Regions from separate parts of the Streptomyces sp. NPDC033229 genome, predicted to be linked through region 1. Evidence: riboswitches for the same ligand, from Rfam matches in the RefSeq annotation. Region 1 holds a riboswitch; the other holds the start of a gene.

Evidence for each region. A riboswitch is a leader RNA that binds a small molecule or an ion and turns the genes downstream of it on or off. The one in region 1 is predicted to bind cyclic di-AMP.
Region 2: it holds a riboswitch for cyclic di-AMP, as region 1 does, so the genes downstream of both, ACZ53N_RS06310 (transglycosylase family protein) here and ACZ53N_RS32090 (C40 family peptidase) in region 1, are expected to answer to the same signal.

The regions. Positions count from the first base shown of each region.
Region 1 covers NZ_JBVIQR010000058.1:8,961-13,541, forward strand. The annotation lists gene ACZ53N_RS32075 (DUF397 domain-containing protein) at 1-270, opposite strand, end outside; gene ACZ53N_RS32080 (helix-turn-helix domain-containing protein) at 280-1,158, opposite strand; gene ACZ53N_RS32085 (ATP-binding protein) at 1,424-1,852, shown strand; gene ACZ53N_RS32090 (C40 family peptidase) at 2,206-2,676, opposite strand; cyclic di-AMP (ydaO/yuaA leader) riboswitch at 2,681-2,866, opposite strand; gene ACZ53N_RS32095 (hypothetical protein) at 3,186-3,494, opposite strand; gene ACZ53N_RS32100 (ATP-dependent Clp protease proteolytic subunit) at 3,501-4,136, opposite strand; gene ACZ53N_RS32105 (dienelactone hydrolase family protein) at 4,290-4,581, shown strand, end outside.
Region 2 covers NZ_JBVIQR010000004.1:301,509-306,089, reverse strand. The annotation lists gene ACZ53N_RS06320 (cytochrome P450 family protein) at 1-1,000, shown strand, start outside; gene ACZ53N_RS06315 (transglycosylase family protein) at 1,167-2,180, shown strand; cyclic di-AMP (ydaO/yuaA leader) riboswitch at 2,440-2,622, shown strand; gene ACZ53N_RS06310 (transglycosylase family protein) at 2,627-3,358, shown strand; gene eno (phosphopyruvate hydratase) at 3,649-4,581, shown strand, end outside.

The sequences.
Region 1 (4,581 bases):
CCTGGTGGCGGTGGCCCCATCGGACCGGTCGGCCCCGCGGCGGCGGCCGAGGCCACCGCCGCGGAGGTCTCCCACGAACGAGGACCACGCGGCGGGCGAGAACGACAGGACGGGGCCGGCCGCGCGCTTGGAATCCCGTACGGCCAGCAGGTCCGGACCGAGCGGGGACATCTCGACGCAGTTGTTCATTCCGGTGCTGTAGCTGCTGCGCCGCCATGTCGCGGCACGCAGAGCTGAGAGGGAAGGGACATAGCGAGGCATTGCGGGCATGGTGCCTCCTCACACGCCGTCATGGAGCCCGGCGATGTAATCCAACGAGTTCTCGTGCGAGAGGGCGCGGGTCCGCAGGGTGGCGAAAGCGGAACCGTACGCCCGGAGGTCTTCTTTCCGCTCCAGGTAGAGGCTACTCGTCAAGTGGTCGAGAACCACCACATCCAGATCTGCGATGCGCGGAAATGAGAAAATAACGAAAGGGCCGGTGATGCCGATATGGCTGCCGGCGGAGAACGGGAGCACATGCAGTCGCACATGCCGCATGTGCCCCGTGGTCACCAGGTGCCGTAGCTGCCCCGCCATCACCTCCCGGCCGCCGACTTCATGGCGCAGCACCGCCTCGTCCAGCACCGCGCACAATTCCAGCGGACGCTCGCCCCGCAGCACCGTCTGGCGGGCCATCCGCACCCGCACCAACTCCTCGACCTGCTCCGGAGGCGGGTCGTTCAGCGCCGCGCGGGTCACCGCGCGCGCGTACTCCGGCGTCTGCAGCAGCCCCGGCACCACCGTGGTCTCCAGGGTGCGCAGATGGGAGGCCTCGGACTCCAGGCTGATGAAGTCGAGATAGGCGGCCGGCAGCCGGTCGCGGTAGGCGTACCACCAGCCCCGCCGCGCCCCCGCGCCCTCACCCGGATCCGCCGATCCCGCGCCGCACAGTGCCCCCAGCAGTGCGCGCAGTTCCGGGTCGGTCACCTTGTAGGCATCCAGCAACAGGGCGACGTCCGAAGGCTTCACGCCACTGCAGCCCGTCTCGATCCGGCTCACCTTCGACTGGTGCCAGCCCACCGCGCAGGCCGCCTCCCGGCTGGTCAGCTCGGCCAGTTCACGCTGGCGGCGCAGCTCCGCGCCGAGCTTGCGTCGACGCACCGCGGGTCCGTAGCGCATGGGTATTCCCTTTCGGCCAAGGTGAACACGTCCACATCCATACGTCAGTGTCAATAGACCAGCGCGCCCCCCAAATGCGGTCGCTCCCGGCAGAGTTCACCGCTTCGAGCGACAGATATATGCATTTTCCGGTGGATCGCTCACTCTCGGACGCCGACGGTGGCACTCTGTGACGAAGAGCCGTCCGAGACCGCTCCCGACGTCACCGCGTCAGTTCCCCGCGTCACGCGTCGGAGTCCGGCCTCGGTAGGAAAGGGGCAGCGCCATGGCGGATCACCAGGAAGCAACCGTAACCCTGCCGAGCGCCCCCGCCTCGGTGTCCGACGCGCGCCGCTATGTCGCGCGTGTACTGGCGGAATGGGGGCTGGCGGACGGCACCGAGGACGCCGACACGGTGCGGCTGATCGTCTCCGAACTCGCCACCAACGCCGTGCAGCACACCCGCGGCCAGTCGCCCACCTTCACCGTGGACGTCCGGCTCGACCGGGAGGAGCAGCTGCGCATCGGCGTCACGGACAGTCACCCCCGCTATCCGAGAAGGCTCCCCGCCGCCGTCCAGCAGGACAACGGCCGCGGCATGGTCATCATCCGCTGTCTGACCGCCGAGCGCGGCGGCAGACTGTCGGTCACCCCGACGGCCGACGGCGGCAAGACGGTCTGGATCTGTCTGCCCTGGACCGTGCCCGTGCCCTGACCGCCCCGCGCGGCTGTGGGCCGGGCGGTGGACCCCGTCCGCGAGGAGGCCGAGGGGTCCACCACCCGGCCCGGGGGCTCGCACCGTGATCGCACAGTGCTCGCGGACAAGGCGGGTCGAGCGGCTCGGGCAGGTCACCGGCGGGCAGGCGCGCCCTTACCCGTTCCGGATCGCTGCCGGTGAAGGCGACCGTGTGCCCGGTCGGCGCCGGCGGCCCCGCGTCGCGAACGAGGGGCCGCGGCACCACAGTCGTGTCCGCCGTCGGCGGGTGGGAACACACCCGTTGCCGCGTCGGCGCACAGGGAGGCGAGGAAGGTGGCGGGGGCGGCCGTGGCACGCCACCGCCGCACGCTCTAGTTCACGCGGCCGTAACTGACGCTTCTGGTCCAGATCCGCTCGTGGCGGACGACCGCGCCGGTCTTGGGAGCGTGCAGGATCTTGCCGCTCCCGACGTAGATGCCCACGTGATAGACGCCGCCGGCGGAGTGGAAGAACACCAGGTCCCCGCGTTGGCGGGCGGAGCCGGGCACATGGCGGACGCGGTTGTACTGGGCGGCGGCGGTGCGGGGCAGCTGCTTGCCGACCCGCTTGTACGAGTACTGCGTCAGCCCCGAGCAGTCGAAGCTGTACGGTCCTGTCGCGCCCCACTGATAGGGAGCGCCCTGCTTCGATTCCGCTATCCGCAGGGCGAGGGTGGAGACGTTCGCGGCCTCGGCGTCGGGCGAACCGCCGGGCACCAGCACCGAGGCGCCGACGGCTGCGAGGGTGAGGGCCGAGGCGGCCTTGGCCCTGGAGAACTTCGTTGGTCGTTTGTGCGCGGCCATACGCAACCCTTCGTCTGCCGCCTATGAAGGATGACCTGTCGGGTTCGGGCAGGCGAAGATGCCCGGCCGCCGAGGCGGCTTCACCCCAAGGGGCGACCAGTGGTGCCGGTCGTCCCGCCGTAATCGGGTCCTCCACTCCTGCCGATGCACTCGTGTCGACCAGTCATCCGGGCGGCGGCAGGATTCGGCGTCCGCCCGGACCGCCCCGCCGCGGTGGCGGGGTCTTGTCGTCGCCTGGATCTTGGCGCAGCCGCGGCACGGATTCTGAGAGGATCCGGTGATATGTGAGCCTGGTCACCTCTGGCGTGTTCGGGTGGACACCGGACGGTTTGACGCCCACTGCTCAACCCTGTTGAGCCGTTCACCTGCGGCGAGTTGATCTCCGCGATCGCATCGTGCGCGCACGGCTCGGATCGATCACTGCGCGATGTCTACGCAGGGTCCGCTGTCTGCGGGAGATCGCGTTGACGTGTCGCCCAGCCGGTCGTTCCGGCGCGCGTCCGGGCTCATCAGCCCGGCGTGTTCGGCGGCATGGTGACCCGTGCGGCCCGCCGCTCCCCGTCCAGGACCAGCATCGCCCGCGCGAGTGTTCCGGTGTGCACCTCGCGTTCGCCTCGCTCGTGCATGAGCGTCAACGCGTCGCGCAGTCCCGCCGCCGCGACCACGAGAGCCTGCGCCGCCCGTAGTCCGGCGTACGTGTCATGCGCGCGGGCCGGGTTGATCCGGCCCAGCAGATCCAGTACTTCCAGATACCGGTCCACCAACTCGCCCTCGGCGCGGGTCAGGGCGGGCAGGGGTGGCAGTTGGGGTGGCCACATCGCGGCTCACCTCGCGCCGAGCGAGACGCCCGGGCCCTTGCGGCTCGAGGTGAGCCGGTCGACCAGCCCGTACGCCACCGCGGCCTCGGCGTCGAAGACCGTGTCCCGCTCGATGTCCCGGTCGACCCGCTCCACGCTCTGTCCCGTGTGCCGCACCAGCATCGCCGCCAGCGTGTCGCGCCTGCGCGACATCTCCCCCGCCTGGATCTCCAGATCGGAGGGTTGGCCCTGGACCGGTTCGCTGAGGGACGGCTGCTGGATGAGGATCCGCGCGTTCGGCAGCGCCAGTCGTTTGCCCGGGGTGCCGGCGGTGAGCAGTACGGCGGCGGACGAGGCGGCCTGGCCCAGGCAGATCGTCTCCACGTCGCAGCCGATGTAGCGCATCGTGTCGTAGATGGCGCACATGGCGGAGAAGGAGCCGCCGGGGGAGTTGATGTAGAGCGAGATGTCCTGCTCGGGGGCCGCGTGTTCGAGGTACATGAACTGCGCGATCACATCGCCGGCGCAGGTGTCGTCGATCGGTGTGCCCAGGAAGACGATGCGCTCGGACAGCAGCTTGGAGTACGGGTCCATGGTGCGGGCGCCGGTGCTCGTGCGCTCGGTGAACTCGGGCAGGACATAGCGGGCCGTGAGTCGGTGCATGGCGGCACTCCCCATCCGTAAAAAATGTACAGGACGTACAGATCGTTGGAGTGAGCATGGCCCAGCGGGGCTCGGTGCGGCAATGGATCGGACGCGGTTTCGCTCTGGGCGTGCCTTGTGCGCGGGCCTCGGTCCAAGGAAGGATGATCCGCCATGCCCACCAAGACGCTGGAGATTCCCACCGCGGACGGCCAGGCCGACGCTTTCGCCGCGTTCCCCGACCATGGCGAGCGGCACCCGGGGGTGCTGCTGTACGCGGATGCCTTCGGTCTGCGGCCCGTGCTGAAGGAGATGGCCCGCGAGCTCGCCGGGCACGGGTACTACGTGCTCGTCCCCCACCTCTATTACCGGCACGGCCCCGCACCGGTGATCGAACTTCCCGAACACATCGGAGAAGAGGTCCGGCCCGCTGTCATCGACCGGCTGATGCCCTTGGTCGAGGCGC
Region 2 (4,581 bases), on a different contig from region 1:
GAACCTGATGACGCATCTGCTCAACATCGACCCGCCGGACCACACCCGGCTGCGCCGGCTGGTGTCGAAGGCCTTCACCCCGCGCCGCGTCGCCGAGTTCGCCCCGCGCGTGCAGGAGCTCACCGACCAGCTCATCGACGCCTTCATCGACAAGGGCGAGGCGGACCTGATCCACGAGTTCGCCTTCCCGCTGCCCATCTACGCGATCTGCGATCTGCTCGGCGTGCCCCGCGAGGACCAGGACGACTTCCGCGACTGGGCGGGCATGATGATCCGCCACGGCGGCGGGCCGCGCGGCGGGGTGGCCCGGTCGGTGAAGAAGATGCGCGGCTATCTCGCCGAGCTGATCCACCGCAAGCGGGAGGAACTGGGAGAAGGCGGGGACGACGACCTCATCTCCGGCCTCATCCGCGCCAGCGACCACGGCGAGCACCTCACGGAGAACGAGGCCGCCGCGATGGCCTTCATCCTGCTGTTCGCCGGCTTCGAGACCACCGTGAACCTCATCGGCAACGGCGTCTACGCCCTGCTGCGCAACCCCGGCGAGCGCGAGCGCCTGCAACGCGCCCTGGACGGGGGCGACGAGAGCCTGCTCGCCACCGGCGTGGAGGAACTGCTGCGCTACGACGGGCCGGTGGAGCTCGCGACCTGGCGGTTCGCGACCGAGCCGATCACCCTGGGCGGACAGCGCATCGCCGCCGGTGACCCCGTGCTCGTCGTGCTCGCGGCGGCCGACCGCGACCCCGAGCGGTTCGCCGAGCCGGACACCCTCGACCTGTCCCGGCGTGACAATCAGCACCTCGGGTACGGGCACGGCATCCACTACTGCCTGGGCGCGCCGCTCGCCCGGCTGGAGGGGCAGGCAGCGCTCGCGACGCTGCTGCGCCGCCTGCCGGATCTGCGACTCGCCGCCGATCCGGAGGAGTTGAGGTGGCGCGGCGGGCTGATTATGCGTGGTCTACGCACGCTTCCGGTGGAATTCACTCCGCGTATCAGATGACCATACGTCAACTCACGTGACCTTCGCGTGACCTCCGCTACACCGGCTTGTGACTCCTGTGGTCCGTCGCTATGTTCGACCACCATCAACTGAGCCGCCAACGAGAGGCCAACGCATGCGCTCCGGCAACGGTAGACACCGCAGACCCCGTCAGGTACCGGCAATCGTGGTCGCGGCGGGGGTGACGGGCGCGTCCCTCGCCATGCCGCTGCTCGCCGCCACCGGCGCGAACGCCGCCGAGGCCGAGACGTGGGACAAGGTCGCCCGATGTGAGAGCGGAGGCGTCTGGAGCTCCAACGCAGGCAACGGCTTCTTCGGCGGTCTGCAGATGACGCAGGAGATGTGGCAGCAGAACGGCGGCACGGACTACGCGCCGCGCCCCGACCTCGCCAGCCGCTCGCAGCAGATCGCCGTCGCGGAGCAGATCCTCGCGAGCCGCGGCCCGGACGCCTGGCCGAGCTGCGCGGTGTCCTCGGGGCTCGCGAAGGGCGGCAAGGCGCCGGAGGTCAACCCCGGCAGTACGCACACCCCCGAGCCGGAGGCGCCCGCCAAGCCCGCGCCGACGCGCAACACCCCTTCGACGCCGTCGACCCCCTCTCCCGACTCCTCAAAGAAGCCCGACTCCTCGACGAAGCCCTCTCCCTCCGAGAAGCCGTCCTCGCCCTCCTCTTCGCCGTCCCCCTCGTCTCCCGACTCCTCTTCCTCGCCGTCCGCGCCCACGGGGACCGGCAAGCCCACCGAGCCGGTGCCCGGCGATTCCACGCAGCCCACGGACGGTTCCTCAGAGGGCGGCAAGCACCGCAAGCCCTCCACGGACGACCCCACCGAGATCCCCTCGACCACGCCCGGCACCCCCTCGGGCTCCTCCGGCACGCCGACGCCCGACGGCACGGATGGCCCGAACGGCACGGACGGCACGGGCGCGGGCAAGGACCACGCCGGGACGCCGCGTTCGGACGACGGCCGCGCCTCGCGGGACGGCGGCGCGCGTACGGAGCAGCCGGGTACCGACGATTACACGGTGCGCCCCGGTGACAACCTGTCAGTCATCGCGGAGGAGCACTCCGTCGAGGGCGGCTGGTCCTCCCTCTATCAGGACAACAAGAAGGTGGTAGGGGCCGATCCGGACCTGATCCAGCCTGGTCAGAAGCTCGAGGTCAAGAAGAAAGCCGGGAAATAGAGCAGACTTCGGGGGGAATGTCCGTTCCAGTCGAAAGTGAGACATGGGTCTCGTTGACTTTTGGTCGGAAGGCGGTCGTCCGGAGTTTGTTCACGGTCTCTCACCTGCGGAAACGAGGTGTTCCCGTGGGTAACAAGAGGCAACTGTGGCTGGAATCAGGGGTTTGAACCCGTACGCCAGCTGTGTCTAACGTCGTCACCGCTCGCCACCGCGAGCACCACGGCCGCCACGCCGAATCCTGCCGGCGGCCGGAGGGGTCGTCGCGAAAGCGCCGTAGGCAGGAGCGGGGGAACCAAGGTAGGCGCCGGAACGGTCCAGCCGATCACATGATCGACAGGGGCGGGACGGCTTGGGGTGAAGCCGAGTGTGCACCGCACACCAGGCCGGGCAACTCACAGCCCGAACCCGACAGCTCACCTCGTAGGCGTCGGTGAGGAAACCGACTTATGTCCAAGGGCAAGCACCGCCGTCCGTCCAAGGCCGTTCGTATCGTCACGCTCGCCGGCGTCGCCGGTGTCGCCGTGGCCGCGCCCCTGATGGCCGCGACCTCCGCCAGCGCCGCCTCCGTCGACACCTGGGACGCCGTCGCGCAGTGCGAGTCCGGTGGCAACTGGTCCATCAACACCGGCAACGGCTACTACGGCGGCCTGCAGTTCTCGCAGTCCTCCTGGAACGCCGCCGGCGGCCAGGCCTACGCCGACCGCGCCGACCACGCCACCAAGAGCCAGCAGATCGCCGTCGCCGAGAAGCTGCTCGCCATGCAGGGCCCGGGTGCCTGGGGCTGCGCCGGCGCGGGCGGTCTGACCGCCGGTGGCCCGAAGGCCGACGTCGACACCTCCGGCTCCTCCTCCTCGCGCGGCACCTCCACCAAGTCGCACGCGGACCGCAGCGAGCGCCAGGCCCCGCAGCAGACCGCCCCGAAGGCCGCCCCGCAGCTCCAGTCCGACGACGAGGACGACGCTCCGGCCCCGGCCCCGAAGCAGACCGCGCCCAAGGCCACCCCGAAGTCCTTCAAGAAGGGCGACGGCGAGTACGAGGTCAAGGCCGGCGACACCCTTGCCAAGATCGCCGAGGCCAAGAAGGTCAAGGGCGGCTGGCAGAAGCTGCACGAGCTCAACAAGGACATCGTCGAGAACGCCGACCTGATCTTCGTGGGCCAGCAGCTGCACCTCAGCTGATCCGGCGGGCCGGCCACCGCGCCGCGCCACCGGTGTTCACAGCGGACCGCCCCGCTCCGACGCGCCTTCCCCCCGGGGCGCGCCGGGGCGGGGCTCCGCCGTTTCCGGCGACGCGGCCCTGACGGCTCCCGTGTCCGCGTTCTCCGCTCGGCGAACACATCGGCTATTCGTCCGATGATCTCGGCATTTGTGCGGTTTTTCGGCTCGCCAGGTGGTCCACCGGCGGGGGGAACCCCCGGAGCCCGTTAGGCTCGGGGGCAGAACTCCAGACACACACGAAGGAGACGCACGTGCCGTCTATCGACGTCGTCGTAGCTCGCGAGATCCTCGACTCGCGAGGCAACCCCACGGTCGAGGTCGAGGTCGGCCTCGACGACGGCTCCACGGGCCGTGCGGCCGTGCCGTCCGGCGCCTCCACCGGCGCCTTCGAGGCCATCGAGCTCCGCGACGGTGACAAGAACCGCTACATGGGCAAGGGCGTCGAGAAGGCCGTCCTCGCCGTCATCGAGCAGATCGGCCCGGAGCTCGTCGGCTACGACGCCACCGAGCAGCGCCTGATCGACCAGGCCATGTTCGACCTGGACGCCACCGACAACAAGGGCTCGCTCGGCGCCAACGCCATCCTCGGCGTCTCCCTCGCCGTCGCGCACGCCGCCTCCGAGGCGTCCGACCTGCCGCTCTTCCGCTACCTCGGCGGCCCGAACGCGCACCTGCTGCCCGTTCCGATGATGAACATCCTCAACGGTGGGTCGCACGCCGACTCCAACGTGGACATCCAGGAGTTCATGATCGCGCCGATCGGCGCGGAGTCCTTCTCCGAGGCGCTGCGCTGGGGCACCGAGGTCTACCACACCCTCAAGGCCGTCCTGAAGCGCAAGGGCCTGTCCACCGGCCTCGGCGACGAGGGCGGCTTCGCCCCGAACCTCGGCTCCAACCGCGAGGCCCTCGACCTCATCCTCGAGGCCATCAAGGAGGCCGGTTACACCCCCGGCCAGGACGTCGCGCTCGCGCTCGACGTCGCCGCGTCCGAGTTCTTCAAGGACGGCTCGTACGAGTTCGAGGGCAAGTCCCGCTCGGCCGCCGAGATGACGGACTACTACGCGGAGCTCGTCGCCGCGTACCCGCTGGTCTCCATCGAGGACCCGCTGTTCGAGGACGACTGGGACGGCTGGAAGACCCTCACCGAGCGTCTCGGCGACAAGGTGCAGATCGTCGGTGACGAC